DNA from 3 places in the Lentzea sp. HUAS TT2 genome. Region 2 is predicted to be linked to each of the others. Evidence: riboswitches for the same ligand, from Rfam matches in the RefSeq annotation. Region 2 holds a riboswitch; each other region holds the start of a gene.

Region 1 (9,499 bases), 1.2 Mb from region 2:
GTCAGCGAGCAGTTCGAGTGCGGCGGCACTGCGCGTGTTGCCGATCTCCTGCGCTCGTGACGGCGTGCGCGGATCCTGCAGGTAGCAAAGGACTTCGTTGTCCTTCGGCAGACGGCGGCGGGTCACGCCGGACGCGACCATGTTGGCGTCGCACAGGATCGGGGCGCCGCCCCGCAACGCCTCCCTGGCGTCGCGCACGACGTTCGGGGAGAACGCGACGTCGTCGGGCAGGTCGGTCATGCCGCACGCGTGGATCATGCGGACGACGACTTTCGCGACGTCCGCCGGGAACCTGGTGAGGTCCGACTCCGCGCGAATGGTGGCGAAGGACTGGCGGTAGATCTCCGCCCCGTCCTTGATGTACTGCGTCACCTGATCTCCTCGTAGCCGTCGCCGGTCGCGACGAACTCGATCACATCGCCGGCGGGACGGCCGCAGCGGCGTGCACAGCCCGACCAGTGAACGGGCCGGTCGTGCGGGGTTCCGAGCCACGCGCGGGCGTCGGCCCGCACGTCGGAGAGCGACTTCGCGCAGCCGGGGCGCCCGGTGCAGGCGCTCACGCCGTGCCAGGGGGATTCCGGGTCCGTGATCAGGCCGGAGGTGTCGGTGCCGGCGGGGACGACCAGGCTGCGCCACGGGGTCAGGCGGAGGGGCACGCCGGGGAGCTGGTGGGCGTCGAGGCGGCCGAGCGGGACCCCTGGCGTCAAAGGTGAAGGTGCGACAGGAGTCACAACCGGGGTGAGGCGCGGGGCGTCGGTGGCGCCGAAGTGAGCGGTGATCTTTCGCACACCGTCGTCCACTTCGGACAGGCGCCAGGCCGGGCCGCGGAGCTGCTGGAAGAGGCGGGCGGCGGTGAGGACGGCGGAGACGGGGTCGGCGACGCGGATGCCGGTGTCGCGGCCTGCGAGCAGCAGAACGTCGCTGACCAGCCCGAAGTCGCCGCCCAGCCCACTCACCGAAGCACCCACCGTCACCAGGAAACGCCCTGGCAGCGAGGCCAGCAGAGGGTCCGCGCACAGAGCCGCGTCGATCTCGTCGACCAGCGCCTGGTTGTCCTCCAGCGGCGCCGCGATGATGTTGCGGATCCGCTCGTGCGACGCCGACGGCAACAGCCCGGCCGCGGCCAGCCGCGCCCCCAGCTCCACCCCGTCCGCGAGCCCCCTGATCTGGAGGTTCGCCCGCGAGGTCAGCTCCACCGAACCGTTCCCCAGCTCAGCCGCGGCCGTCCGCACCACATCCCACTGAGCAGCGGAAAGAGTGCCGCCCGGCACCCGGATGCGCGCCAGCCCGCCGTCGGCCGCGGCGTGCAGCTCGACGGCGCCGGGGCAGGCGTCCGGGTGACTACGCATAGGTCGGACTGTAACCCGCCGGTTAGGGTGAGCCCGAACGACGAAGCGCAGGAGGAAGCCGGTGCGAATCCGGCGCGGTCCCGCCACTGTGACCAGCGAACACCGCTGGGAGTCAGGAACTCCGCTTCCGAGTCACCCGCACTTTGGGGCGAGGACCCCACGAGGGATGGAGCCTGCGTGATCCTGCTGCTGTCGACCTCCGACACCGACCTGCTGTCGGCGCGTGCGAGCGGAGCCGAGTACCGGCTCGGCAACCCGGCGCGACTGACGACCGACGACCTGCCCGCGTTGATGCAGGACGTCAGCCTCGTGCTCGTGCGCATCCTCGGTGGGCGCCGGATGTGGGAGGAAGGGCTCGACTGGCTGCTGGCCAGCGGGCTGCCGGTGGTGGTGCTCGGTGGTGAGCAGCAGCCGGACGCGGCGCTGATGGAGCTGTCGACGGTGCCCGGCGGGGTCTGCGCGGAGGCGCACCTCTACCTCGCGCACGGCGGTCCGGCGAACCTCACCGAGCTGCACAAGTTCCTCTCCGACACCGTGCTGCTGACCGGCCACGGCTTCGAGGCCCCCACGGCCACCCCCACCTGGGGTGTGCTGGAACGCGAGACCGCTCCAGAAGGTCCGACGGTCGCGGTCCTCTACTACCGCGCCCACCACGTGGCCGGGAACACGGCGTTCGTCCACGCCCTGTGCGACGCGATCGAGGCCAAGGGCGGCAAGCCACTGCCGGTCTACTGCTCCTCGCTGCGCACCGCCGAGCCCGAGCTGCTCGACACGCTGCGCCAGGCCGACGCGCTCGTCGTGACGGTGCTCGCCGCCGGTGGCACGAACCCCGCGAAGGCTTCGGCGGGTGGCGACGACGACGCGTGGGACGTCGGTGCGCTGGCCGCGCTCGACGTGCCGATCCTGCAAGGGTTGTGCCTCACGTCGAGCCGCGCGTCGTGGGACGAGAACGACGACGGACTGTCTCCTTTGGACACCGCGACCCAGGTCGCGATCCCGGAGTTCGACGGCCGTATCATCACGGTCCCGTTCTCCTTCAAGGAGATCGACGAGGACGGCCTCACCGTCTACGTCGCCGACCCCGAACGGGCGCTGCGCGTCGCGGGCATCGCGGTCCGGCACGGCAGGTTGCGGCACATCCCGGTCGCGGAGCGCAAGATCGCGGTCATGCTGTCGGCGTACCCGACCAAGCACTCCCGCATCGGCAACGCGGTCGGCCTGGACACGCCGGCGTCGACCGTGCGGCTGCTGAAGGCCATGCAGGAGCACGGGTACGACATCGGCGACGCGCTGCCGGGTGTGCAGGAACTGGACGGCGACGCGTTGATCCACGCGTTGATCGCGGCCGGTGGCCAGGACGCCGACTGGCTGACGCAGGAGCAGTTCGAGAGCAACCCCGTGCGCATCGCGGCCGCGGACTACCGGGAGTTCTACGAGACGCTGCCCGAGGAATTCCGCGAGTCGATGCAGGAGCACTGGGGCGAGGCGCCCGGCACGCTCTTCGTCGACCACTCCAAGTCCAAGGACGGCGAGATCGTGCTGGCCGCGTTGCGGTCCAACAACGTCGTCGTGATCGTGCAGCCGCCGCGCGGGTTCGGCGAGAACCCGATCGCGATCTACCACGACCCGGACCTGCCGCCGTCGCACCACTACCTCGCGGCGTACCGGTGGATCGAGTCGAACTTCGGCGCGGACGCGGTCGTGCACGTCGGCAAGCACGGCAACCTGGAGTGGTTGCCCGGCAAGACCGTCGGCATGTCGGCATCCTGCGGCACGGACGCGGCGCTCGGCGATCTGCCGCTGGTGTACCCGTTCCTCGTCAACGACCCGGGCGAGGGCACCCAGGCCAAGCGCCGTGCGCACGCCACGCTGGTCGACCACCTCGTGCCGCCGATGGCCCGCGCCGACAGCTACGGCGACATCGCGCGCCTGGAGCAGTTGCTCGACGAATACGGCAACATCTCCGCGATGGACCCGGCGAAGGTGCCGGCGATCCGCGCGCAGATCTGGACGCTGATCCAGGCAGCCAAGCTCGACCACGACCTAGGCCTGGAGGACCGGCCGCACGACGCGGAGTTCGACGAGTTCATCCTGCACGTCGACGGCTGGCTCTGCGAGGTCAAGGACGTTCAGATCCGCGACGGCCTGCACGTCCTGGGCGAGGCGCCGACCGGGAGCGTCCGCGTCAACCTCGTGCTCGCCATGTTGCAGGCACGGCAGATGTGGGGCGGTCAGGTCGCCGCGCTGCCCGGTCTGCGCGAGGCGCTCGGCCTCACGACCACGGGTCGCGAGGACGTCGACGCGATCGAGGAGATCGCGCGCGGACTCGTTCAGGCCATGGAGGACGCGGGCTGGGACCGGGAGGTGGCCAAGACCCTGCACGAGTCCGAGGACGTGCAGAAGATCCTGGAGTTCGCCGCCGTCGAGGTCGTGCCCAGGCTCGCGCGCACCACGGACGAGATGACGAACGTCCTGCACGCGCTGGACGGCGGCTACATCCCGGCCGGCCCGTCCGGTTCCCCGTTGCGCGGCCTGGTGAACGTGCTGCCGACCGGCCGCAACTTCTACTCGGTCGACCCGAAGGCCATCCCGTCGCGGCTCGCGTGGGAGACCGGTCAGGCGATGGCCGACTCGCTGCTGGAGCGCTACCGGGCCGAGAACGACGGCGAGTGGCCGCCCTCGGTCGGCCTGTCGGTCTGGGGCACGTCCGCGATGCGCACCGCCGGCGACGACATCGCCGAGGTGTTCTCGCTGCTGGGCGTGCGGCCGGTGTGGGACGACCAGTCCCGCCGCGTGACGGGGCTGGAGGTCATCACGCTCGACGAGCTGGACAGGCCGCGCGTCGACGTCACGATCCGCATCTCCGGCTTCTTCCGGGACGCCTTCCCGCACGTCGTGTCCATGTTGGACGATGCGGTGCAGCTGGTTGCCGCGCTGGACGAGCCCGCGGAGCAGAACTTCGTGCGGGCGCACATGCTCAAGGACCTGGAGGAGCACGGAGACCAGCGCCGGGCCACGTTGCGCGTCTTCGGTTCGAAGCCGGGCGCGTACGGCGCGGGCGTGCTGCCGTTGATCGACAGCCGCAACTGGCGCGACTCGTCCGACATCGCCGAGGTCTACGCGGTGTGGGGCGGCTACGCGTACGGGCGCGGGGTCGACGGTGTGGCGGCCCGCGCGGACATGGAGTCGGCGTACCGGCGGATCGCGGTGGCGGCCAAGAACATCGACACCCGCGAGCACGACATCGCCGACTCGGACGACTACTTCCAGTACCACGGTGGCATGGTCACGATGGTGAAGGCGTTGACGGGCAAGGCACCCGCCGCGTACGTCGGTGACAGCACGCGCCCGGAGGCCGTCCGCACGCGCACGCTGACCGAGGAGACCTCCCGGATCTTCCGCGCCCGCGTGGTGAACCCGCGCTGGATCGGGGCGATGCGCAACCACGGCTACAAGGGCGCGTTCGAGCTGCAGGCGACGGTCGAGTACCTGTTCGGCTACGACGCCACGACCGGCGTCGTCGCGGACTGGATGTACGAGAAGCTGACCGAGTCGTACGTGCTCGACCCGGAGACCAGGAAGTTCCTGCAGACCAGCAACCCGTGGGCGTTGCACGGCATCGCCGAGCGCCTGCTGGAGGCGGCGGAGCGCAAGATGTGGGAGCACCCCGAGGAGTCCACTTTGGACGCGCTGCGGGCCGCCTACCTCGAGACCGAGGGCGACCTGGAGGACGGCGCCTGACTGATCTTCACCCGTCCGGCCCAACCTTATGTCGCACGCGGGGCCCCTACGTACCTTCTGACGGTACGCGGGGTCCCCGCGTACCGTTCGGAAACACGGATGGGGCGGATTTTGTTGGGGGAGGTGACGGAGCGGGGTCGGGGCTGGGCGATGTCGTCCGGTGGGCGCGTTCAGGCCGCCTGAACAGGTCCGAACACGTAGGAGCCGGCCGCGGAAGGGTTGTCGCCGGCCCAGAACTCGGCCCACAGCGTCGTGAACTCGTTGCGCGACAACCTGCCGTCGCCGTCCAGGTCCAGCCTGGCGAAGTCGGTCGCCTCCACGTGGCCCAGCCAGGCCTCGATCATCAGCCGGTACTCCGCCTCGGAGACGTAGTCGTCGCTGTCCGAGTCCACGGCACCGAACATCGCGTCCGCCGTTCCCAGCACCGGCTCGATGTTGTCCGGCAGCACGTCCACGACGTTCAGAACATCCTCCAGCGTCACCTGGTCCGCGCCTCCCGCTGCCGACTGCAGGGTGGCCCACCAGCCCAGCATCACCTGCGTCAGCAGCGCCTCGTCACTGCCGCGCAGTGCCGCCCAGCGCTGGGCGAGCAGCTCGAAGTCCTCCTTGTTCAGGCAGCCGTTGCCGTCGGAGTCCAACGCGCCGAAGACCAGATCGACCTTGCTCCGCTGAAATTCGCTCGCCATGCGCAGGACGATAGGGCCGAAAGTCGTAACCCAACTATCGGCCGAACGGGTCCGAACTAGTCCACGAACAGAGCATCCGCGAGCTGCAAACGGCCTGAGACACCGAGCTTCCGGTAGATCCCGGAGAGCACGCCTTCCACGCCGTCCGCGGGCATGAGCAGCGTCGATGCGATCTCGTCGTCGGAACGGCCCCGCGCCGCCAGTTCCGCCACCTGGTGCTCCGTCGGGGTGAGCGCGGTCGGCCCTGTCTGCCGCATCCGCCGAGGTCCGGCGCTCGTCGCCACCAGTTCGGAGTAGGCCCGCGCCGACATCGCGGCCGATCCGCACTTCTGCGCCAGGTCCAGGGCGTCACGCAGGCACGTGCGCGCGAACGCCGTGTCGCCCTGGCGGCGCACCACCACGCCGAGGTCGACCAACGCGCGTGCCAGCTCCAGGCGGGCGGGGGAGCCGCGCAGCACCCGCACGGCCTCCTCCAGCAACGTCCGGCCGGCCGCACCCGCGGTCACCCGGCCCTCCGCGCGCAACGCCATGCCCAACGCCCTGGGGGCGCCCCAGATCCGGGCGAGTGCGACCTCCTCCTGGGCCAGTTCACGTGCTCGTTCGCCGTCGCCCATCGCCGCGCACGCCAGCGCCGCCCCGGAACGCCACGACAACGCCGCCGGGTTGCGGTACGGCCAGGCGGCGCAGTGCCGTCCGGCGGCCAGGAACGCTTCCAGGGCCTCGTGATCGTCGCCTCTGGCGGTCAGCACTCGTCCGCGCACGGTCAGCACGCCGCCGAACGACCACGTGCGCCGCGCTTCGTCCGTCGAGGCTTCGGCGATCACCGAGGCGGCCTCGTCCAGGCGGCCCTCCTCGAGCAGGATGTCGGCGAGCAGTGCTGCGTGCCAGGTCGACACGGCGTGCCAGCGCCGGTCCTGGCGCAGGTGATCAGCAGCTACCGCCAGGTCGGCGCGGGCGGAGGCGAGATCTCCCTTGCGGCGCTGGACGTTCGCCCGCATGACGTTCGTCAGCGCGCGCAACGCCGGGGCCTGGGCGCGGTCGACCTCGTCCAGCACGGCCAGCGCCTCGTCCAGCGAGTCGGCGAGGTTCAGCGTCATCGCGGACGTCAGTGACGAAAGAACGTCCGTGGCGGACACCAGCGGCACGGCCTCGGCGGCGCTGATGTCCCCGACCATCACGCGGTGCAGCACCCCGGCGGGAGTGCCGAGCGACACCGACGACGGCACGGCCTCCTGCCACACCAGGCCGTGCACGGCCAGGTGTGCCTGGGCCCAGGGTGATCCGCCCAGAACGAGGGGGATCTCGGCCGGGTTGCCGTCGGCGTGCAGGGCGTAGGACAGCGCGACCGCGGACTCGTCATCGTCCACATCGGACTGGAGGGCCTCGCGCAACCGGGTCGTCGCACCCGGCAGGTTGCCGACCAGCTCGGCGATCCCCAGCAGCCGCAACGCCCGCGACGGGTTCGCCACCGGCTCGCGCAACGCCCGCCACAGCAACCGCGCGGCACCGGACGTGTCGCCCTGGTGCACCGCCTCCTGCGCGGCCCGGTCGAGCACCTCGCCCGCCCACGGCTCCAGGCCGGGCGAGGTCTCCAGCAGGTGGTCGGCCACCGCGCGGTCCGCGGCCCCGTGCGCCCGCAACGACCGCGCGGCCCGCAGGTGCAGCGCCGCCCGTGCCGGAGCGGGCATGTCGCCGAGCACCGCGGGCCCGGCCACGCCGAGCAGTTCGACGGTGCGCACGGCCTCCGCGAGCTCCACCGGGCTCAGCCGCGTCAGTTCCGCCAGCACGCCGGGATGCGGCGACGGACCGAGCGCGGCCAGGCAGTGCGCGGTGGTCACGACGGACGAGGGACGGCGGCGCAGCCGAGCCGCCATGATCTCCCCGGACACCTCCGCGCCGTGCCTCGCCACCCGCCACGCGGCGTCGGCGGTGGGCGGGACGTCGTCGTCCGCCAGGGCTTTGACCAGCCGCGTCACCGCCAGCGGGTTGCCGCCGGTCGCTTCGAAGCACGCGGTGGAGAACTCGGGCGCGGCCTCACCCAGCGCCCCGGAGACGACCCTGCCCGTCTCGGCGGAGGTGAAGTTGTCGAGCGTGATCCGCTGGCAGGACGTCATGATCTCGCCGAACGACGGGTCGTCACACCGCTCGCCCAGACCCACGGCCAGCACCACGGCGATGCGCAGCCGGCGCACCCTCAACGCCAGATAAGCCAGCCAGCGAAGGGAAGCGGCGTCCGCCCAGTGCGCGTCGTCCACGACGACAAGCAGGTCACCGCGTGCGGCGAGCGCGGCTGCCAGCCGGTAGACGCCGTGCAGCACCGGGAAGTCCGCCGTCGCCGCCGTCAGCTGCAGAGCGCCCGTCGCCTCCGCGGGCACGAGATCAGGGTCGACCAGGTCGAAGAGCTGAGCCACGATCCCGAACGGCAGGTCGCCCTCCAGTGCGCTGCCCCGTGCCCGGACGACGTTCCTGCCCGCCGCCTCCCAGTGCGTGGCGAGGTCGTCGAGCGCCGCCGTCTTGCCCGTGCCGGGTGCGCCTTCCACCACCGTGGTCGTGCCCGGCGCCGCCTGATCGCCGATTCCGGCGCACCACACTTTCAGCCGGTTTTCCAAGATCTCTCCACAATCCGCCGCTGAAAGCTCAGCGGAATTGATGCTAGGAGAAAGCGCTCCACTTGCCCAGGTAAAGGTTCCTGGGCTATGGGCGTCTCAACAGGAGTGCGGACCGTATGATCCCGCGGGCAACTACTCGAATGGGTAGTGCAGCTCGGACACGGCCCTTCAAGGTCATCCCGACGGCCTGGAGGGGGGCCACTCGGGGCTGGTCGTGCCACGGGGGCTTGTGGTATTGCAGCGCTTCTTCTCCGCCGCCGCGGAGCGAAAGGAAAATTAGTGTCGGGGAATCGGGACTGTGTGTTCCGCGGCCGCGAGGGAGAACGGGAGCTCCTGAGCGGTGTGCTGAACGAGGGCACCGGTGTGGTGCTGATCGACGGGGCGGCGGGCACCGGGAAGACGCGGCTGCTGGCCGAGACCGCCGCCGTCGCCGCCGGACGCGGCTTCGAGGTCGCCACCGCGCGCGACGAGCTCGACCAGCCGTTCCTGCTGGCCCGCCTGGCCGAACGCCACCCGGACGGCCCGACGCTGGTCGTGCTGGACGACCTCCACCTGGCGGAGCCCGGCACCCTGGCCGCCCTGCGCGCACTGTTACCCGCCTCCACCCACGAGAAGGTGGTGTGGCTGCTCGCCCGCCGCCGCGGCGAGGGCGCGGACCGCCTGTTCGCCGCCGCCGCGGGCCGTGGTGCCACCAGGATCGAGCTGCGGCCGTTGGCGGACAACGCGGTCGTGGACCTCGTCACCGATCTCGCCGGTGGTTTTCCCGACCACGACCTGAAAGCGCTTGCTGCCACCGCGCAGGGTCATCCCGCCGCACTCGCCGCGCTCTTCGCGGCACTGCACGAGGACGACCTGGTGGTGGTCACCGCCGAACACGCCTCGATCAGGGCCGACCGGCCGGCGCGCGCCACCGAGGCGCTGCTGCGTGACCGCGTGAACGCGTTGAGCGGCAAGGCGAGGCACCTGCTGCAGGTCGCCTCCGTGCTCGGGCCGCGCTTCGAACCCGGTGACGTGGCGGAGATGCTGGCGTCGAGCACCGCGATCCTGTTGCCCGCCTTGGACGAGGTCATCGGCGCGGGCGTCGTGACGTCCCTGGACGACCGGCTGGCGTTCC
Region 2 (9,499 bases):
TGGCGACCGGCCGCGACCTCGTCATGCCGCCCGACGACCGCATCAACGTCCGCTCGTCGCTGCGCGCGATGCCCGAGGAGACGCGGCCAGACCTGCGCTGGTACACGGTCCGCGCGCACCGGCCCGAGGTGTCCGAGATCGACGTCGACTTCGTGGTGCACGGCGACGCCGGCCCCGGCACGCGCTGGGCCCGCCGGGCGATCGCGGGCGACCAGGCCGGGTTCCGCGCCGGTGGTTCGGCCTACCGTCCGCCCACGGAAGGGTCGGTGCTGCTCGCGGCCGACGAGACCGCGTTGCCCGCGCTCGCCGCGATCCTGGAGGTCGAGACGCGGCCGATGCACGTGTACGTCGAGGTGCCGGACGAGTCCTACAAGATCGACCTGGAGGCCGAGTGGGTGTTCCGCGGCTCTGACGAGCCGGGCAGCGCGGCACTGAAGGCGATCCGGGGCAGGACGCTGTCCACTGTGGAGTACGCGTGGGTGTGCGGGGAGTCGGGGCTGGCCAGCGGGGTGCGGCGGCACCTGGTCAAAGACCGCGGGGTGGACCGCAAGACGATCATGTTCAGCGGGTACTGGAAGGCCGGGTCAGCCCGCACGTGAGACGCCGCTGAGCCGCAACGTCCGCTCCACCAGCGGATCGGACGGCGCGATCCCGTACCGGTGCTCGTACACCGCCACCGTGATGCGCGCCAGGTCCTCGGCCGCGGCCGGTGACTGCGCCACGTAGTCCGCGGCCATCAGCAGCATCGGGTAGCCGGCGCTGCCCTGGGGCGGCAGGTAGCCGTTGACGGGCAGCAGCACGGCGCCGAGACGGCGGTAGAACGCGATGCGGCGGTGACGGATGCGTTCCTCCGCCGGGTCGATGCCGTGCTGGGCCGGGTCCTCGACGTCGTAGATGATCCGGGTGTGGCCGGCGCTGGTCATGGCCACGCGCAGATGTGTCCAGAGGTGTTCGCCGAGGCCCCTGCCCTTCTCCCCCACGGTGAAGTAGCGCAGGTAGACCCAGCCGGTGTCACCGAGAACCCTCAGCACCGCGAGGCCAAGAGGCTTGTCGTCGGTCAGTACCAGGGCGGTGTCGGCGAGCAGGTCGTCGAACGGCGCGCGCAGGTGCGGTTCGAAGCCGTCGAAGTAGATCTGTTGCACGTCAGCGAGTTCGGCTGACGTGAGCGAAGAAGCGGCTACCAGCCTCATCGGAACTGTCCCCCCACCATCGTGCGCAGCACCTGGATGTCCTTGATCCGGTCTGTGGTGACCGGGTTGTCCGAGAGCACGACGAGGTCCGCGAGCTTGCCGACCGTCAGCGTGCCTTTCACGTGCTCCTGTTTGCAGGCGTAGGCGGAACCGTAGGTGAAGGCGCGCAACGCTTCCAGGCCCGTCACCGCCTCGGCCGGGCTGAACGGCGTGCCGGACGACGTGAGCTGGTGGACCATGTCGTGCATGCCGAGCAACGGGGCGCCGCTCACCACCGGGCGGTCCGAGCTGCCGGGAACGATCATGCCCGCGTCCAGCAGCGAGCGTTGGCGGTAGGCCCACCGCGAGCGTTCTGGCCCCAGGGCTTTCAGCATGCCGTCGCCGATCTCGTTCACGAAACGGCCCTGTGGCACGGCGATCACGCCCAGCGCGACGGCGCGTTCGACCTGGTCGGGGCGGGCCACGCCGAAGTGTTCGATGCGGTGGCGGACGTCGGGGCGGGATGCGACGCGGTGGGCTTCCTCGTAAGCGTCCAGGACCAGGTCGATGGCCGCGTCGCCGATCGCGTGCGTGGCCACGCGCCAGCCGCCGCGGTGGGCCGCGATGATCCGCTCCCGCAACGCGTCCGACGAGTCTTGCAGGTAGCCGTGGTTGCCCGGGGTGTCGGCGAAGTCGTGGCACATGGCGGCGGTGTGGCCGATCAGGGAACCGTCGGAGAAGATCTTGGTCGGGCCGATGCGCAGCCAGTCGTCGCCGAAACCGGTGCGGACGCCCAGGTCCAGGCCGAGGCCCAGTTCGGTCACGGGGTGCAGGACGTCGGCGGCGATCATGAGCTCCACCCGGACGTGCAGCCTTCCCTGCTCGCGGGCGCGGTGGTAGGCCTCGAGCTCGACCGGGGACTTGCCGATCCAGCCGCCGCCGATGCCCGCCTCGACGCAGCTCGTGATGCCCTCGCTGAGGTAGACGCGGCCGGCGCGGTCGATCGCGTCGACCAGGGTGTCCACCGGGTAGGGCAGGACCAGCGGGTTGACCAGTTGCTGGGCCTGTTCCTGCAGCAGGCCCGTCGGGCGGCCGTTCTCCGTGACGACCAGCCCGCCGGAGACCTCGACCGGGCGCTCGGAGATCCCCAACGCTTCCAGCACGGGCGTGTTGACCACGCACATGTGACCGGACGTGTGCTTGATCCACACCTTGCGGCCGCGGGCCACGCGGTCCAGGCCGTCGCGGGTCGGGTGACCGCCGCACTTGTTCTGGTCGTAGCCGAAGCCGACGACCCACTCGCCGTCCGGCGCGGCCGCCACGGCCGCGTACAGGGCGTCCAGGCTCGTGACCCGGCAGTCCACTTCGGACAGAGTCAGGCCGAACCAGGCCATGTGGTTGTGGGCGTCGTGGAAGCCCGGTGTGACGGTCGCGCCCTGGAGGTCGACCACCTCGCGGGCGGGGACCTCCTCCAGGGCGACGATCCGGTCACCGAGGACGGCCAGCGCGGACGCCGGGCCGTCCAGCGTCACGAACTCGGCGTTCGTGAGCAGCAGGTCCGCCTTGATCATGCGAGTCCTTCGAAGGCCTTGCGGTACCAGTCGCTCCACGGCGCGGGACGACCGTCGGGTCCGACCTTGACGATCACCCGGTGGCCGGAGGCGTAGTGGCCGCAGCGGAAGCCGTAACGGGCGCTGGTGGTGCCGATGCGGTCGGCGGTGATCTCGACCAGAAGCATGCCGGGTGCGGTGAAAGCCGCGTTGAACTCGATGTGCAGTTCCTTGACCACGTAGTTCAGGTCGGGGTCGCGGTCGGCGTAGGTGGACCAGCCGAAGCCCATCGACTCGAACAGCGCGGACTGGGCGCGTTCGACGTGGAGTGCGAACCGCGAGTTGTGCAGGGTGCCGTTCAGATCCAGCTCGTCGAAGAAGACAGGGCTCTCCCAGTGAAAGCTCACCGCAGCAGCTCCTTGGCGACGCGTTCCGACGGGGTGCGCGGTAGATCCTCGCGGAACTCCCAGAAACGCGGAACCTTGAACGAGGCCAGGCGTTCGGCGCAGTACGAGGCGAGCTCCCGATCAGTGATCTCCCCGACCACGAACGCCTTCACCTCCTCACCGCGAATGTCGTCCGGCACGCCGATCACGGCCGCGAGGCGCACCGACGGGTGCGACATCAGCACTTCCTCGACCTCGTGCGCGGCCACGTTCTCGCCGCTGCGCCGGATCATGTCCTTGGTGCGGCCGAGGTGGTAGACGCGGCCGTCCTCGATCCGCGCGAGGTCGCCCGTGCGGAACCAGCCGTCGGCGAACGGCGAGGGCAGCCCGAGGTAGCCGTCCATCATCCCGGGACCGCGCAACCACAGTTCGCCGTCCACGATCTTGGCCTCGCGGTGCGGCGCGGGCAGGCCGAGGCAGCCCGTGCCGACGAACCTGTCGTGGTCCTCGGCGGTGATCCGCAGGTCGGCGCCCGTCTCGGTCATGCCGAACGCCTCGAACCAGCCGACGCCCCACCGCTCTTCCAGCTCGGCGTGCAGGGCGGGCGGGATCGCCGAGGCCTGCACGACCCGCACCCGATGCGCGCGGTCCAGCGGGTCGGGTGGCATGCGCAGCAACAACGTCGGCATCGCGCCGAGGCAGTAGAAGTAGGTGACGCCGTGCTCGCGGACCTTCGCCCAGAACGACGAGGGGTGGAAGCCGTCCAGCACCACCAGATGCGCGCCGGCGAGCAGCGCCGCGACGACGTTCCACTGTGGATCGATGTAGTGGAACGGTTGCGCGGTCAGCATCACGTCGTCGGAGCCCAGGTGCGGGAAGTGCTCGACCAGGCTGCCGCCGAGCGTCATCCAGTACGAGTGCGACAGCACGCACGCCTTCGGCTTCCCGGTGGTGCCGGAGGTGAACTGCAGGCTGACCGGCGCGGACACCTCGCCCTGCACGAACCCCTCGACCGGCTCCAGCGCTTCCACGTAGTGCACCACGTGATCAGCGAGCAGCGGCCGGAACTCCTCCGTGCTGACCACGGCCACCACCTCGGCGGTCCGCAGCACGTGCGCGGCGTCGACCGAGCGGTACCGAACGTTGATCGGCACGGCCGTGGCGCCGAGCTTGACCAGCGCGAACCAGACCAGCGGGAACTCCGGCACGTTCCGCAGCATGATCGCGACCCGGTCGCCCGCGCGGATCCCCCTGTCCCGCAACGCCTGCGCGTACCCGTCGGACAACGCGTGGATCTCGGCGAACGTGAACGAGCCGCCAGGATCGAACGTCCACGCGATCTTGTCCGGCCACCGCGTCACGGCCGTGCGCAGTGCTCCGATGAGATCAGCCACGGCCGAACTCCTCACGGGGCTTGTCCCCCTCACCGGAGGTGCTGGTGATCACGGCGTGGTCGACCTCGGTGGCCAGCGCCTGATCAAGCGTCGCGCCGCAGCCTTGGTCGACCGCGCGTTTCGCCAGCAACGCGGCCACCGGCGGCTGGGCAGCGATGCGTTTCGCGAGCTTCATCGCGTGCTTCTCGTGGTCGTAGACCTCCCGGTAGACCACCCCGAGCTGCATCAGCCGGCCACCGGTGATCCGCTCGCCCAGCAGCAGCCATTCCTTCGCCTTGTGCGGACCGACGACCTTCGGCAGCAGGCCAGAGATGCCTCCTGTGACGCTGAGACCAACGCTGACCTCGGGAAACCCGAACTCCGCTCCGATACTCGTCACGATGAGGTCGCACCCCAGGGCGAACTCGGCGCCCGCACCGAGCGCGTACCCGTGGACCGCCGCGATCACCACACCGGGGAAGTCGCGGATCGCGCGGGTGACGTCCTGGATGCGCTCCAGCCGTGCCCGCGTCTGCTTCTCGGTCTCGACCGGCACCGGCTCCTTGAGGTCGTGGCCCGCGCAGAACGCCTTGCCGCGGCCCGCCAGCACGATCACCCGCGCCCCGTCCTCACGAGCCCGCGCGAACGCCGCCAGCAGGTCCTCGACCAGCGCCGGGACCACGGCGTTGAGCCGTTCCGGACGGTTCAGGTGCACCTGGGCGATGCCCTCGGCACAGGAGTAGTCGACGGTCATCTCTCCCCTTCGATCGATCGATCGATCGGGCTTGACGCTAGAGTGAGCGCGTCCGGCCGGTCAAGGGAGGCAGCAGATGACGACGGAGGAACGGGTCCGCGAGGCCGCCGTGCGGTTGTTCGCCGAACGCGGCTTCCACGGCACCGGCATCCGCGACCTCGCCCAGGCCGCCGGCCTCTCGTCGGCCACGCTCTACCACTACATGGGCACCAAGGAAGACCTGCTGGCCGAGATCATGCGCACCAGCCTCACCGAGCTGATCGGCAAGGCCGAGCTGATCACCGGCGACGAGACGGACCGCCTCGTCGCGTTGGTCGAGATGCACGTGCGCGCGCACGCCGAGAAGCCGCGCGAGACGACGGTCGTGGACGGCGAGATGCGCGCACTGACCGGTGAGCGGCGCGCGGAGATCGTGGCGTTGCGCGACCGCTACGAACGCTTCTGGCAGCAGGCCATCGACGACGGGGTGAAGGCACGGAAGCTGACCGTGGCCGATCCGGGTGTGGCGCGGCTCGCATTGCTGGAGATGTGCAGCGGGGTTTCGCGCTGGTACTCCCCCACCGGGCCGGTCGACCTGAGTGATCTCACCGTCCAGTACGCGGACATGGCGCTGGGCATGCTCGGCGCGGCCCGCTAGGGTCGGTGCTGCCAGCGGTTCACCCGGGCTCGTTCCGGGTGGAGCAAAAGGGAACCCGGTGCGAGTCCGGGACTGCCCCGCAGCGGTGAGTGGGAACGAAAGCCGTCAGAAGCACTGGGTCTGCCAGATCTGGGAAGCGACGGCCGGTAGGAGCAGGCAACACGCCCACGAGTCCGAAGACCTGCCGCCGGTCCGCGCGCCGACCCGGTGCGCGGTGCTCCGGAGCCTCTCGGGCGGGCTGACGGGCGCGGCTGCGTGCCGTCCTGCTCGCGTGTCTCCGGTGCTTCCGCACGCTCGCGAGGAGAGAGCTTGTGACCATCGGCAGCACTGTCTTTGGTTATCCCCGAATCGGACCGAAGCGCGAGCTGAAGCGCGCGGTCGAGCAGTACTGGACTGGGAAGATCGACGAGGCCGCCCTGCGGGAGACGGCGAAGCAGCTCAGGGCGCAGACCTGGGCCGAACTGTCCGAACTGGACTCCGTGCCGTCGAACACGTTCTCGTTCTACGACCAGGTGCTCGACACGACCCAGCTGTTCGGCGCGATCCCGCAGCGGTTCCGCGACCTCGGACTGTCCGAACTGGACACCTACTTCGCGGCGGCACGCGGCCGTGACGGCGCCGCGGCCCTGGAGCTGACCAAGTGGTTCGACACGAACTACCACTACCTGGTGCCGGAACTGGGCCCGGACACCGAGTTCCGGCTGGCCGGTGACAAGCCGATCGCCGAGTACCGCGAAGCGCTCGAACGCGGTTTCACGACCCGTCCGGTGCTGCTCGGCCCAGTGACGTTCCTGTTGCTGGCCAAGAGCACGGTCCCGGGCTTCGACCCGCTGACGTTGCTCGACCGCCTGCTCGAGGCCTACGTCGAGCTGCTCGGCCGCCTGCGCGTCGAGGGCGTCGAGTGGGTGCAGATCGACGAACCCGCGTTCGCCGCCGACCGCACGGCGGCCGAGCTGAACGCGTTGCGCCGCACGTACCGGACGCTGAGCGGGCTGCCGGGCCGGCCGAAGCTGCTGGTCACCGGCTACTACGGCGATCTCGGTGAGGCGCTGCCGATCCTGGCGGCCTCCCAGGTCGAGGCGATCGGCATCGACCTCGTGAGCGCACCGGACACGTCGGTCGCGATCCCCGCGTTGCGCGACAAGATCCTGGTCGCCGGCCTGGTCGACGGACGCAACGTGTGGCGCACCGACCTGCACACCGCGCTGGCGAAGGCCGCGACACTGCTGGGCTTCGCGAGCGAGGTCGTCGTGTCGTCGTCCTCCACGCTGCTGCACGTGCCGTACGACCTGGAGGCTGAGGACCTGGAGCCGGACGTGCAGGCGCGGCTGGCGTTCGCCCGGCAGAAGGTCCGCGAGATCGTGGTGCTGGGCAAGGCTTTGCGCGAGGGAGCCGACGGCGCCTGGGCCGACGAGGCGAAACGCCAGGTGCCCAGCCCGCGCCGGGACGACCACGTGCGGGCGCGCATCGCGTCGCTGCGGCCGGAGCACAGCCTCCGCGCGCCGTACGAGGAACGGGCCGCGGCCCAGCAGGCCCGGCTCGGGCTGCCGCCGCTCGCGACCACGACGATCGGCTCGTTCCCGCAGACCGGCGACATCCGCAGGGCGCGCGCGGCGGTCAGGAACGGCGAGATCACCGAGGACGAGTACGGGCAGCGGATGCGCGACGAGATCGGCCGCGTGATCGACCTGCAGGAGGACATCGGCCTGGACGTGCTGGTGCACGGCGAACCCGAGCGCAACGACATGGTCCAGTACTTCGCCGAACACCTGGAAGGCTTTGCCAGCACGGAGTTCGCGTGGGTGCAGTCGTACGGGTCGCGCTGCGTCCGGCCGCCGATCATCCACGGCGACGTGTCGCGGCCGAAGCCGATGACGGTGCCGTGGAGCACCTACGCGCAGTCGCTGACGGCCAAGCCGGTCAAGGGCATGCTGACCGGCCCGGTGACGATCCTCGCGTGGTCGTTCGTGCGCGACGACCAGCCGCTGGCCGACACCGCGGCCCAGGTGGCGCTGGCGTTGCGCGACGAGATCCGCGACCTCGAGGCCGCCGGGATCCGGGTGGTGCAGGTCGACGAGCCGGCGTTGCGCGAGCTGCTTCCGTTGCGCCGGAAGGACCAACCGGCGTACCTGGAGTGGTCGGTCGGCGCGTTCCGGCTCGCCACCGCGGGCGCGACGACGGGCACCCAGATCCACACCCACCTGTGCTACTCGGAGTTCGGCGAGGTGATCGGCGCGATCTCCGACCTCGACGCGGACGTCACGACGATCGAGGCGGCCCGGTCCAAGATGGAGATCCTGGAGGGCCTGGAGTTCCCGCGCGGCATCGGTCCCGGCGTCTACGACATCCACTCACCGCTGGTGCCGGGCGAGGACGAGATCGTCGCGCTGATCACCGAGGCGGTGCGTGCGGTGCCAGGTGAACGTTTGTGGATCAACCCCGACTGCGGGTTGAAGACGCGCGGTTACGCCGAGGTGGAGCCCGCGTTGCGAAACCTGGTCGCGGCGACCCGTCGCATGAGGTCCAGCCTGGGCTGATGAGAGCGCGACCCCGGGACGTGATCGATTCCGTCCCGGGGTTGTTAATTTCCCGGTATGGCAAAGATTTGGCGAAGTACCTAGACGTGAACGCGGTTCATGTACCACCTTCGGCCTCGCAAGCCTCACTCCCCTGCATCCCGGAGGCCTGAAGTTGAGGAAGAAGCTCCTGTCCGCGCTGGCCGGCGCACTGCTGATCACGGCACTGTTCCCCGGCGTCGCGCTCGCCGACCCGCCCCGGGCCATCCCCGCCAACTACGAGGCGGCCGACGGCAAGTGGCAGCCCGCGTTCGACTACGACGGCGACGGCTGCTACCCCACCCCGGCGATCTCGCCGACCGGTGACATCGCGCCGGGACTGAACAACTCGGGCGCCCTGAACGGCAACTGCCACGACAGGTCCGACCTGGACAACACCAACTCCTACAGCCGCTCCAAGTGCAACAACGGCTGGTGCGCCTACCTGTACGACCTGTACTTCGAGAAGGACCAGGCCGTCCCGCTGTGGGACTGCTGCGGTCACCGTCACGACATCGAGCACGTCGTCGTCTGGGTGCAGAACGACGTGGCCCAGTTCGTCTCGACGTCGGAGCACGGCAAGTACAAGACCCACCCGCGTGCCAACGTGCAGTGGGAAGGCACCCACCCGAAGATCATCTACCACAAGGACGGCGCCAGCACGCACTGCTTCCGGCTCGCGGGTGCGGGCGAGCAGGCGGAGAACCACTACGGGGTCTACCAGTACCCCGCGCTGGTCAGCTGGGACCGCTTCCCCGCCGGTGTGCGCGACAAGCTCGTGAACGCGAACTTCGGCAGCGCGTCCCTGGCGATCAAGGACAGCGCGTTCAACCACAACCTCGGTCAGGCCAAGCCCGCCGGGATCGCGTTCGACCCGAACGCGTGATCACTTAGCCACGCGGTTGAGCCACTCGGCCAGGAGGACCCGTTCCGCTGGAGACAGCATCAGGGGCGGGTCCTCTTCCAGTGCCACCCTCAGCGCGATCGCCCTGCTCGGGATGTCCGTCGGCTCGTCCGGTGCGGCGTCCGTCGTGATCGCCCTGATCACCTGCTCGCGCGAGAACGTGATGAGCCC
Region 3 (9,499 bases), 3.2 Mb from region 2:
GTCGCGGCACCGAACCGGTCGATCGCCTTGCCGACGAACCGCGCGGTGACGAAGCCGACGATGCCGAACCCCGTGAGCAGCACACCGCGTTCGCCCGCGCTGAGCCCGAAGACGTCGTCGAGCCGGAACGCCACCAGGAACGACAACCCGCCCAGGCAGCCCCAGCCGATGAAACCGACGAGCGCCGGCCACAGCGTGCTCGGCACGAAAGCACTGCGCAGGCTCGCGTTGCGCTCCGGTTCCGCGTCCGTCTGCGGCACACCCAGGATCGCGAGCCCGACGGCCACCACGGCGATCACGACGAACGCCAGCCGCCAGTCGATTTCGGCGGTGAGCCCGCCGACGAGCGGCGCGGACGTCTGCCCCGCGGCCTGCATCGAGCCGAACAGCCCCAGCGCGCGGCCGAGCTTCTCCTTCGGCGTCGAGGCGGCGATCACGGCCAGCAGCACCGGTGTCGTGAACGAGTTCGCCGCGCCCTGCAACGCGCGGGAGGCCAGCAGGACCTCGAACGTCCAGGAGGAGGCCGCCAGCAGGGACGTCAGCGCGTAGGCGACGTAGGCGATCCGGACCGTCCGTTGTGGACCCCAGCGTTGCGCGAGCGTGCCGGAGGCCAGCATCAGCACGGCGAACGGCACGAGGTAGTACGTCAGCGTCGCCGCGGCCGACCCCGCCGAGCGGCCGAAGCTGTCGCCGATCTCGGGCAGGATCGAGGTCGTCACGGCGCCGCCGAACGGCCCGATCAATGCGCCCGCGTACAGCCCGGCGCGTGCCAACCGTCCCAACGGGCACCTCCGCCGCCCACCCTATTGCGGCAGGCGGCGGAGGGCGCCGAAAAGTGGTTGTTGTCGCTAACTTTCTATCCGTGCAGCCCGTTCGTGACCTTCTGGAACGACTCCCTGACGTCGCTCACGGTCGTGTGAGGACCGTTCTCCCCGAGGGAGTCGACGGGGGAGAGGGGAGCTGCACTGGCGGGGGACACGGCCAACAGCACGCCGCCACCAGCAGCAAGGCCGACCACGATCTTGCGCACGAGAGACACGGGTGGTTCCTGTCTGAAGAAGGATCTTGTATCCATTCCTCGGCGCCTGGAATCCCCGGCTCGATCACTCGGAAGCGTGAAAAAGCCGTCCCGGTCCAAATGACCGAGACGGCTCCTGACCTGCGTGAAGGTGGCGCTAGCGGGGACCGGTCGACGGCCAGCCGGGACCACGCCCGCGGCGGCGCAGGTAGCGCTCGAACTCCGCGGCGATGTCGTCACCCGAGGCTTCGGTGATCTGCATGGCCGCGTCGCCGCGCTCCTCCAGGGCGCGCACGTAGTTGCGCACGTCCTCGTCCTCGTCGGCCATCTCGGTGACCGTGCGCTCCCACTCCTCCGCCTGCTCCGGCAGCGCGCCGAGCGGGACCTCGATGTCGAGGACCTCCTCGACCCGGTGCAGCAGGGCCAGCGTGGCCTTGGGGGAGGGCGGCTGCGAGACGTAGTGCGGCACAGCGGCCCAGAACGAGATCGCCGGGATGCCCGCCTGCACGCACGCGTCCTGGAACACGCCGACGATGCCGGTCGGGCCCTCGTACTTCGAGTGCTCCAGGCCGAACTTCTCGGCGGCGTCCGCGTCGTAGGCCGTGCCGGTGACCGGGACCGGGCGGGTGTGGGGCGTGTCCATCAGCAGCGCGCCCAGCGTCACCACCGTCGTCACCCCGAGAGCGTCGATGTGGCCCAGCAGCTCGGCGGCGAACTTGCGCCACCGCATGTTCGGCTCGATGCCGTGCACGAGGATCACGTCCACGTCCGAGCCGGGGGGCCTGCACACCGACAGCCGCGTCGTGGGCCAGTCGACCCTGCGGGTCACGCCGTCCACCAGGCGGACGCTGGGGCGCGTCACCTGGAAGTCGTAGTAGTCGTCCGGGTCGATCTCGGCGAGCGGCGTGGCGTCCCAGGTGAGTTGGAGGTGCTCGATCGCGGTGCTGGCTGCGTCTCCGGCGTCGTTCCACCCTTCGAACGCACAGACCATGATCGGAGCCGTGAGCGGGATGCGCGGGTTCGAGGGGGTCGGGGATTCCTGGGACGGATCGTTCACGGCGCCAGACTACGGCCTCCCCCATCCAACTCATCGTAGGCTTGGCCCATGCGTGATCGCGGAGCGTCGCCATTGCTGGAAGCGCTGGTGAACCGGGTCGTTGTCGCAGACGGCGCCATGGGCACCATGCTCCAGGCCGTTGACCTCTCCCTCGACGATTTCAACGGTCTCGAGGGCTGCAACGAGATCCTGAACGTCACCCGCCCGGACGTCGTGAAGGCCGTGCACCGCGGGTATCTCGAAGCCGGGTGCGACGCCGTCGAGACGAACACGTTCGGCGCGAACCTCGCGAACCTGGCCGAGTACGACATTCCGGACCAGATGTTCCACCTCTCCGAACGCGGTGCGACACTGGCGCGGGAGGTCGCGGACGAGTTCGGCACCTCCGGTCAGCCCCGGTTCGTGCTCGGCTCGGTCGGTCCCGGCACGAAGCTGCCCACACTCGGCCACGCTCCTTATGCGACGTTGCGCGACGCGTACCAGGAGCAGTGCAAGGGTCTGCTCGTCGGCGGTGTGGACGCGGTCATCGTCGAGACCTCGCAGGACCTGCTGCAGACCAAGGCGTCCATCGTCGGCGCCAAGCGCGCGATGACCGCGGAGGGCCGGTACGTCCCGATCATCGCCCAGGTGACCGTCGAGACGACGGGCACGATGCTGCTCGGCTCGGAGATCGGCGCCGCGCTGACCGCGCTGGAGCCGCTGGGCATCGACCTCATCGGACTCAACTGCGCCACCGGCCCCGCCGAGATGAGCGAGCACCTGCGCACGTTGTCCAAGCACGCCCGCGTCCCGCTCTCGGTGATGCCGAACGCCGGCCTGCCCGAACTGGGCCCGCACGGCGCGGTCTACCCGCTGGGGCCGGAGGAGCTCGCAGAGGCGCTCTCCGGGTTCGTGCGCGAGTTCGGCACGCGGCTCGTCGGCGGTTGCTGCGGCACGACTTCCGAGCACCTGCGGCAGGTGGCGCAGGCGGTGCGCGACCTGGCACCGGGGGATCGCCGGCCGCGTCCTGAGCCGGGAGTGTCCTCTCTGTACCAGGCCGTCCCGTTCACCCAGGACGCCTCGGTACTGATGATCGGCGAACGCACGAACGCCAACGGCTCCAAGGCGTTCCGCGAGGCGATGCTCGCCGAGAAGTGGAACGACTGCATCGAGATCGCCCGCGACCAGACGCGCGAGGGCGCCCACCTGATCGACCTCTGCATCGACTACGTGGGCCGTGACGGCGAGGCGGACATGCGCGCGCTGGCCTCCAGGCTGGCTACCGCGTCCACGTTGCCGATCATGCTCGACTCCACCGAACCCGGTGTGCTGCAGGCCGGTCTGGAGTGCCTCGGCGGCCGCTGCGCCGTCAACTCGGTCAACTACGAGGACGGCGACGGCCCGGACTCGCGGTTCCAGAAGATCATGCGGCTCGTCTCCGAGCACGGCGCGGCGGTCGTGGCGCTGTGCATCGACGAGGAGGGCCAGGCCCGCACGGCCGAGTGGAAGGTCCGCGTCGCCACCCGGCTGATCGAGGACCTGACGGCGAACTGGGGCATGCGCGTCGGCGACATCATCGTCGACTGCCTGACGTTCCCGATCTCCACCGGCCAGGAGGAGGTCCGCCGCGACGCCGTCGAGACGATCGAGGCGATCCGCGAGCTCAAGCGCCGTTTTCCGGACGTGCAGACGACTCTGGGGCTGTCGAACGTCTCCTTCGGACTGAACCCGGCTGCGCGCCAGGTGCTGAACTCCGTGTTCCTGCACGAATGCGTGCAGGCGGGTCTCGACACGGCGATCGTGCACGCGTCCAAGATCGTGCCGATGGCGCGCATCCCGGACGAGCACCGCGCGGTGGCGCTGGACCTGGTCTACGACCGCCGCCGCGAGGGGTACGACCCGTTGCAGAGGCTCATGGAGCTGTTCGAGGGCGTCACCACGAAGTCGAACTCCGCGACGCGGGCCCAGGAACTGGCCGCGCTGCCGTTGTTCGAGAGGTTGCAGCGCCGGATCGTCGACGGTGAGCGCAATGGTCTGGAAGCCGACCTGGACCTCGCCCTGGACGAGCGGCCGGCGTTGCAGATCATCAACGACACGTTGCTGGCGGGCATGAAGACCGTCGGCGAGCTCTTCGGCTCCGGCCAGATGCAGCTGCCGTTCGTGCTGCAGTCCGCCGAGGTCATGAAGACCGCCGTCGCGCACCTCGAACCGCACATGGAACGGTCCGAGGACGACGCTGCCGGTGGCAAAGGCCGGATCGTGCTCGCCACCGTGAAGGGCGACGTCCACGACATCGGCAAGAACCTCGTGGACATCATCCTGTCCAACAACGGCTACGAGATCGTGAACATCGGCATCAAACAGCCGATCAACACCATCCTGGAGGCCGCCGAGGAACACCGCGCGGACGCGATCGGCATGTCCGGCCTGCTGGTCAAGTCGACCGTGATCATGAAGGAGAACCTCGAGGAGATGAACTCCCGGGGTGTGGCCGCGCGGTGGCCGGTGCTGCTGGGCGGCGCGGCGCTGACGCGCGCGTACGTCGAGAACGACCTGACGGAGATGTACTTCGGCGACGTCCGCTACGCGCGGGACGCCTTCGAGGGGCTGCGGCTGATGGACGCGATCATGGCGGCCAAGCGCGGCGAGGCTCCACTCCTGGACGAGGAGATGCGGGCGAAGGCCGCGGAACGCAAGGCCCGGCGCGAACGGTCGCTGCGCATCGCCGCGGCCCGCAAAGCCGTTGCGGTGGAAGAGGAAGTCGTGACCGGCCGCTCGGACGTGGCCGTGGACAACCCGATCCCGGCGCCGCCGTTCTGGGGCAGCCGGGTCGTGAAGGGCATTCCGGTCGCGGACTACAGCGCGCTGCTGGACGAGCGGGCGACGTTCATGGGCCAGTGGGGCTTGAAGGGCGCGCGTGGCGGCGGCCCCACGTATGAGGAACTGGTCGAGACCGAGGGCCGGCCGCGCCTGCGTCACTGGATGGAACGCCTTGCAATGGAAGGTGTTCTTGCCCACGCCGCCGTCGTCTACGGCTACTTCCCGTGCGTCTCCGAGGGCGACGATCTCGTGATCCTGGAGGAGCCCTCGGCGGACTCGCCCGAGCGCTTCCGGTTCACTTTTCCGCGCCAGAAAAGGGATCGGCGCCTGTGCCTCGCGGACTTCTGGCGTCCCCGCGAGTCCGGTGAGACCGACGTCATCGCGTTCCACCTCGTGACGATGGGCCAGCCGATCGCCGACCACGCGAACGAACTGTTCGGCAAGAACGCGTATCGTGAGTACCTGGAAGTCCACGGACTGGGGGTCCAGCTCACCGAGGCGCTGGCCGAGTACTGGCACAAGCGGGTCCGCGAGGAGCTCGTGTGGCCGACCGGCGGCAGCGTCGCCGCGGAGGACCCGGCCGCCGTCGAGGAGTACTTCAAGCTCGGCTACCGCGGCGCCCGTTACTCGTTCGGCTACGGCGCCTGCCCCGAGATGGAAGACCGCAGGCGCATCACCGAGCTGCTCGACCCGGCGCGCATCGGGGTCTCGCTGTCCGAGGAACTCCAGCTCCACCCGGAACAGTCCACCGACGCCTTCGTGGCGCACCATCCGGAGGCGAAGTACTTCAATGTCTGACCTGCACGCTGTTTTGTGGGACATGGACGGAACGCTGCTGGACTCCGAGAAGCTGTGGGACATCCCGCTCTACGAGTACGCGGAGAAGCTCGGCGGGGTGCTGTCGCTGGAGACCCGGGAGCGCATGGTCGGCAGCAACGTGCCCACCACGATGCGCCTCCTGTTCACCGACGTGGGCATCGAGCCCACCGAGGCCGACATGGCCGACGGCGCCGCGTGGATCTCACGCCGCACCGAGGAGGTCTTCCGCGCCGGCCTGCCGTGGCGTCCGGGCGCCCAGGAGGCGTTGCGTGCCGTGCGTGAATCGGGTGTGCCGATGGCTCTCGTGACGTCGACCGAGCGCTCGCTGACCGAGGTCGCGCTGGACACGATCGGGCGGGACCTGTTCGACGTCACCGTGTGCGGCGACGAGGTGGACGGGCTGAACAAGCCGCTGCCCGAGCCGTACCTGAAGGCCGCGCGGTCGCTGGGCGTCGACCCTGCGCGGTGCGTGGCGATCGAGGACTCGCCGACCGGTGTCGCGGCCGCTGTGGCCGCTGGGTGCACCGTGCTGGTCGTGCCGTGTGACGTGGAAGTGCCGACGGGGGAGCGGCGGGTGTTCCGCGACTCCCTCGTCGGCGTCGACCTGGACGTGCTGAAGGTGCTTTAGACCGAGGCCTCGGTCACGCGTGCCTTCGCCGTGCGCGTGGCCGGGTCGATCAGCAGGCCGAACACCACGCCGATGCCGACGTAGAGCGTGGCGAGCTGGGCGAGCGAGCTGAGGCGGAACTGCCACAGCACGTTCACCGGCATGTCCGCGGGGATCGTGTCCGGCGGCGCGGGGAACGCCAGCAGCACCACCGCGGCGGCCGCGGCCACCGCGAGCAGCACGGCCGTGGTCCGCACCGGCTGCGACTGCGCGCGCAGCTGCTCGGCGAGCCAGCTCGCGGCCCACACGATCACCAGACCGGCCACCACCACACCGAGGTAGAGCGCGGTCCGGTAGTTCACCGTCTCCGGGTCGCCCACGGCGGGCGGGTTGGCCGGGTACTTGAGCCACGGCAGCAGCGCCACGGCACCGAACACCGCGGCACCGAACGCGAGACTGCGGCTGAAGGGCGTGCTGCCGGTGAACCAGCGCTTCGACAGCGCGTAGGCGGTGGCGAACACCAGGCCCACCGCGATGCCGACGATCACCACGCCGAGCATGCCGCCCACGATCTGGGCGCCCCGGCTGACCAGCTCTTCCTCGCCGCCGTGCGTGTGGCCGGCCTCTTCACCGGCAGGTGCCCGAGCTTCTTCGACCGCGAGCGCGGCGCGAATCGGGATCTCGGTCACCAGGAGCTGCACGAGCGCGGAGGCGACACCGGCGATACCGCCGGCCGCGATTCCGCGCAGCGCAAGGGACTTGTACGTCGTCGTCATGCCTTCCCTGCCTGGGATCGGGGATCAGTGGCAGGGGACGCCGAGCGCGTGGCGCCCGTCGTGGAAGAACTCGTGCAGCAACTCGGAACCCGCGCCGAGCGCGAGGCCGTTCTCCTGCAGGACCAGGTAGGTGACGATCAGGCCGAGCACTGAGACGGCGAAGGCCCATTTGGGCACGCGGACGGCGGACAGGCTTGCTGCGGGGCTCGTCATGACGGGCTCCTCCATACCTCGTGGAAGGTCAACTCTCCTTGCGGCGCCGCAGCCGGTCTCCTGACTCCCGGATCAACGCTGCCCCCGCGTCTTCCCAGTCCCGGCGGGGACCAGTGACGTGCTCGGCGGGGATCGCTTCCCGGTCACAGTGGCGAGGACCGCGCCGGATTTGCACCGGCTTCCCGTCACTGCGGCGCGTGCACCGTAAGTTGAATGGCCCGTTAAGCACAACCGGCCATAAGAGTTGTTGCGTTCCTCACTTCACGAGTGGACAGTCACCACACTTCCCACCTGCGGCGACGCGGTAGTAGAGACAACACGACCGACGCCGGAACGTGACCTCGCCGGGAAAACTCAGGAATTCACCCGCCAGTTCGAACGGCGGTGCGCTCATGAGCCGTTCGCCGCGTTCTTCCGCTTCCTCGGCGGTGAGCATGCGTGCGCGGACAACCATTTTGAGGGCGCCCGCGACGTTCGACATCGCGTTGCCCCACAGCAGTCCGCGCGCCACCGGGGTGACCCCCTGGATCGCCTCCACCACCGGTTCGAGCGCCTCGGCGGCACTCGGGCCCAGTCGTGGCTGGTCGATGCGGACGCTCAGGCCGTTGGTGGGGTGGTGCTGCCACCAGAGGTTCTCCGGGCGGACGTCGATCGGGAGGTCCGCGGCCGTGAGAGGGCTGAGCAGCCGGGCCGTGTAGCTCAGGAAGAACAGGCTGGCCGCGACGCGTGGTTCCTCCGCTTTGTACCGGTTCGCGATGGCGTCGATCGTGTTCTTGAGCGCCGGACCTTCCAGCAACGCGGTTCCCGGCAGCCAGGAATCGTCGGGGCGGCCGACGTCGAGCGCGAAGAACGGGTTGATTCCGCGCACCCGGCGGAGGGCTTCGAGTACCTCGGCGAACTCAGACACGGAAGTTCACGCTACTGGGTGTCCATGCAGGACAGATCACGTCCAAGACCTGGGACAGATGCGACCGCGGTGTGGACGGGGGTCGCCGGGATGGGAGGATGTCATGCCGTGAAGACCTTCGATTCCCTGTTCGCTGAACTGACCGAACGAGCCGCCACCAAGCCGGCAGGTTCCGGCACCGTCGCCGCGCTCGAGGCCGGGGTCCATGCGCAGGGCAAGAAGGTCCTGGAGGAGGCGGGCGAGGTCTGGATCGCCGCCGAGTACGAGTCCGACGAGAAGCTCTCCGAAGAGATCTCGCAGCTGCTCTACCGCCTCCAGGTGCTCATGCTGGGCCGTGGGCTCACCCTCGAAGACGTCTACAAGTACCTCTGACGGAAGACTTCCACATGCTGCGCGTTGCAGTCCCGAACAAGGGCGCGCTCGCCGAACGCGCCTCCGCCATGCTCACCGAGGCCGGCTACCGGCAGCGGCACGAGCCGCGCGACCTGACCGTGCTCGACAACAACAACGACGTCGAGTTCTTCTTCCTGCGCCCCAAGGACATCGCGATCTACGTGGCGTCCGGTGACCTGGACCTCGGCATCACCGGCCGCGACCTGGCCGCCGACTCGGGCGCCGACGACAACGGCAACTCCGTCGAGGAGCTGCTGGCGCTGGGCTTCGGCTCGTCGACCTTCCGCTACGCGGGCCCTCGCGGCACCGACTGGAAGGTCTCCGACCTCGAGGGCAAGCGCCTCGCCACCGCGTACCCGAAGCTCGTGGGCCGCGACCTCAAGGCCCGCGGCATCACCGCCAAGGTGATCCGTCTCGACGGCGCCGTGGAGATCTCGATCCAGCTGGGCGTGGCCGACCTGATCGCCGACGTGGTGGGCTCCGGCCGCACCCTTCGGCAGCACGACCTGGTGCCGTTCGGCGACCCGATCTGCGAGTCCGAGGCGGTCCTGATCCACCGCAACGGCTCGGAGCTCTCCGCCGCCAAGAAGCAGCTGACGGCCCGCATCCAGGGCGTCGTGTTCGCGCAGCAGTACCTGATGCTCGACTACGACTGCCCGCGTTCGATCCTCGAGGACGCCATCGCCCTGACCCCGGGCCTGGAGTCACCGACCGTCGCGCCGCTGGCCAACCCCGACTGGGCGGCCGTGCGGGCGATGGTGTCGCGCAAGGAGGCGAACAAGGTGATGGACGAGCTGGCCGCCATCGGTGCCAAGGCCGTGCTGGCCTCGGACATCAGGTTCTGCAGGCTGTGATCACCGAGCACGCCCTGCTGGACGTGCTGCCAGGATCCGCCGAGGAGTTCGAGTGG

The links. A riboswitch is a leader RNA that binds a small molecule or an ion and turns the genes downstream of it on or off. The one in region 2 is predicted to bind cobalamin.
Region 1: another riboswitch for cobalamin. It lies ahead of cobN (cobaltochelatase subunit CobN); the one in region 2 lies ahead of metE (5-methyltetrahydropteroyltriglutamate--homocysteine S-methyltransferase).
Region 3: another riboswitch for cobalamin. It lies ahead of ACSHWB_RS29410 (CbtB domain-containing protein); the one in region 2 lies ahead of metE (5-methyltetrahydropteroyltriglutamate--homocysteine S-methyltransferase).

The regions. Positions count from the first base shown of each region.
Region 1 is NZ_CP196667.1:293,396-302,894, reverse strand. It holds gene ACSHWB_RS01530 (precorrin-8X methylmutase) at 1-372, opposite strand, end outside; gene ACSHWB_RS01525 (hypothetical protein) at 369-1,349, opposite strand; cobalamin riboswitch at 1,361-1,491, shown strand; gene cobN (cobaltochelatase subunit CobN) at 1,527-5,090, shown strand; gene ACSHWB_RS01515 (EF-hand domain-containing protein) at 5,261-5,776, opposite strand; gene ACSHWB_RS01510 (AAA family ATPase) at 5,833-8,385, opposite strand; gene ACSHWB_RS01505 (LuxR C-terminal-related transcriptional regulator) at 8,686-9,499, shown strand, end outside.
Region 2 is NZ_CP196667.1:9,267,452-9,276,950, forward strand. It holds gene ACSHWB_RS43705 (siderophore-interacting protein) at 1-599, shown strand, start outside; gene ACSHWB_RS43710 (hypothetical protein) at 585-1,190, opposite strand; gene ACSHWB_RS43715 (amidohydrolase) at 1,187-2,740, opposite strand; gene ACSHWB_RS43720 (acyl-CoA thioesterase) at 2,737-3,126, opposite strand; gene ACSHWB_RS43725 (AMP-binding protein) at 3,123-4,499, opposite strand; gene ACSHWB_RS43730 (enoyl-CoA hydratase/isomerase family protein) at 4,492-5,232, opposite strand; gene ACSHWB_RS43735 (TetR/AcrR family transcriptional regulator) at 5,309-5,869, shown strand; cobalamin riboswitch at 5,868-6,072, shown strand; gene metE (5-methyltetrahydropteroyltriglutamate--homocysteine S-methyltransferase) at 6,181-8,406, shown strand; gene ACSHWB_RS43745 (NPP1 family protein) at 8,561-9,310, shown strand; gene ACSHWB_RS43750 (TetR/AcrR family transcriptional regulator) at 9,311-9,499, opposite strand, start outside.
Region 3 is NZ_CP196667.1:6,023,985-6,033,483, forward strand. It holds gene ACSHWB_RS29380 (MFS transporter) at 1-782, opposite strand, end outside; gene ACSHWB_RS29385 (hypothetical protein) at 857-1,039, opposite strand; gene ACSHWB_RS29390 (PAC2 family protein) at 1,176-2,075, opposite strand; gene metH (methionine synthase) at 2,124-5,672, shown strand; gene ACSHWB_RS29400 (HAD family hydrolase) at 5,695-6,321, shown strand; gene ACSHWB_RS29405 (CbtA family protein) at 6,318-7,076, opposite strand; gene ACSHWB_RS29410 (CbtB domain-containing protein) at 7,101-7,289, opposite strand; cobalamin riboswitch at 7,323-7,497, opposite strand; gene ACSHWB_RS29415 ((2Fe-2S)-binding protein) at 7,546-8,196, opposite strand; gene ACSHWB_RS29420 (phosphoribosyl-ATP diphosphatase) at 8,305-8,568, shown strand; gene hisG (ATP phosphoribosyltransferase) at 8,583-9,443, shown strand; gene ACSHWB_RS29430 (antibiotic biosynthesis monooxygenase family protein) at 9,440-9,499, shown strand, end outside.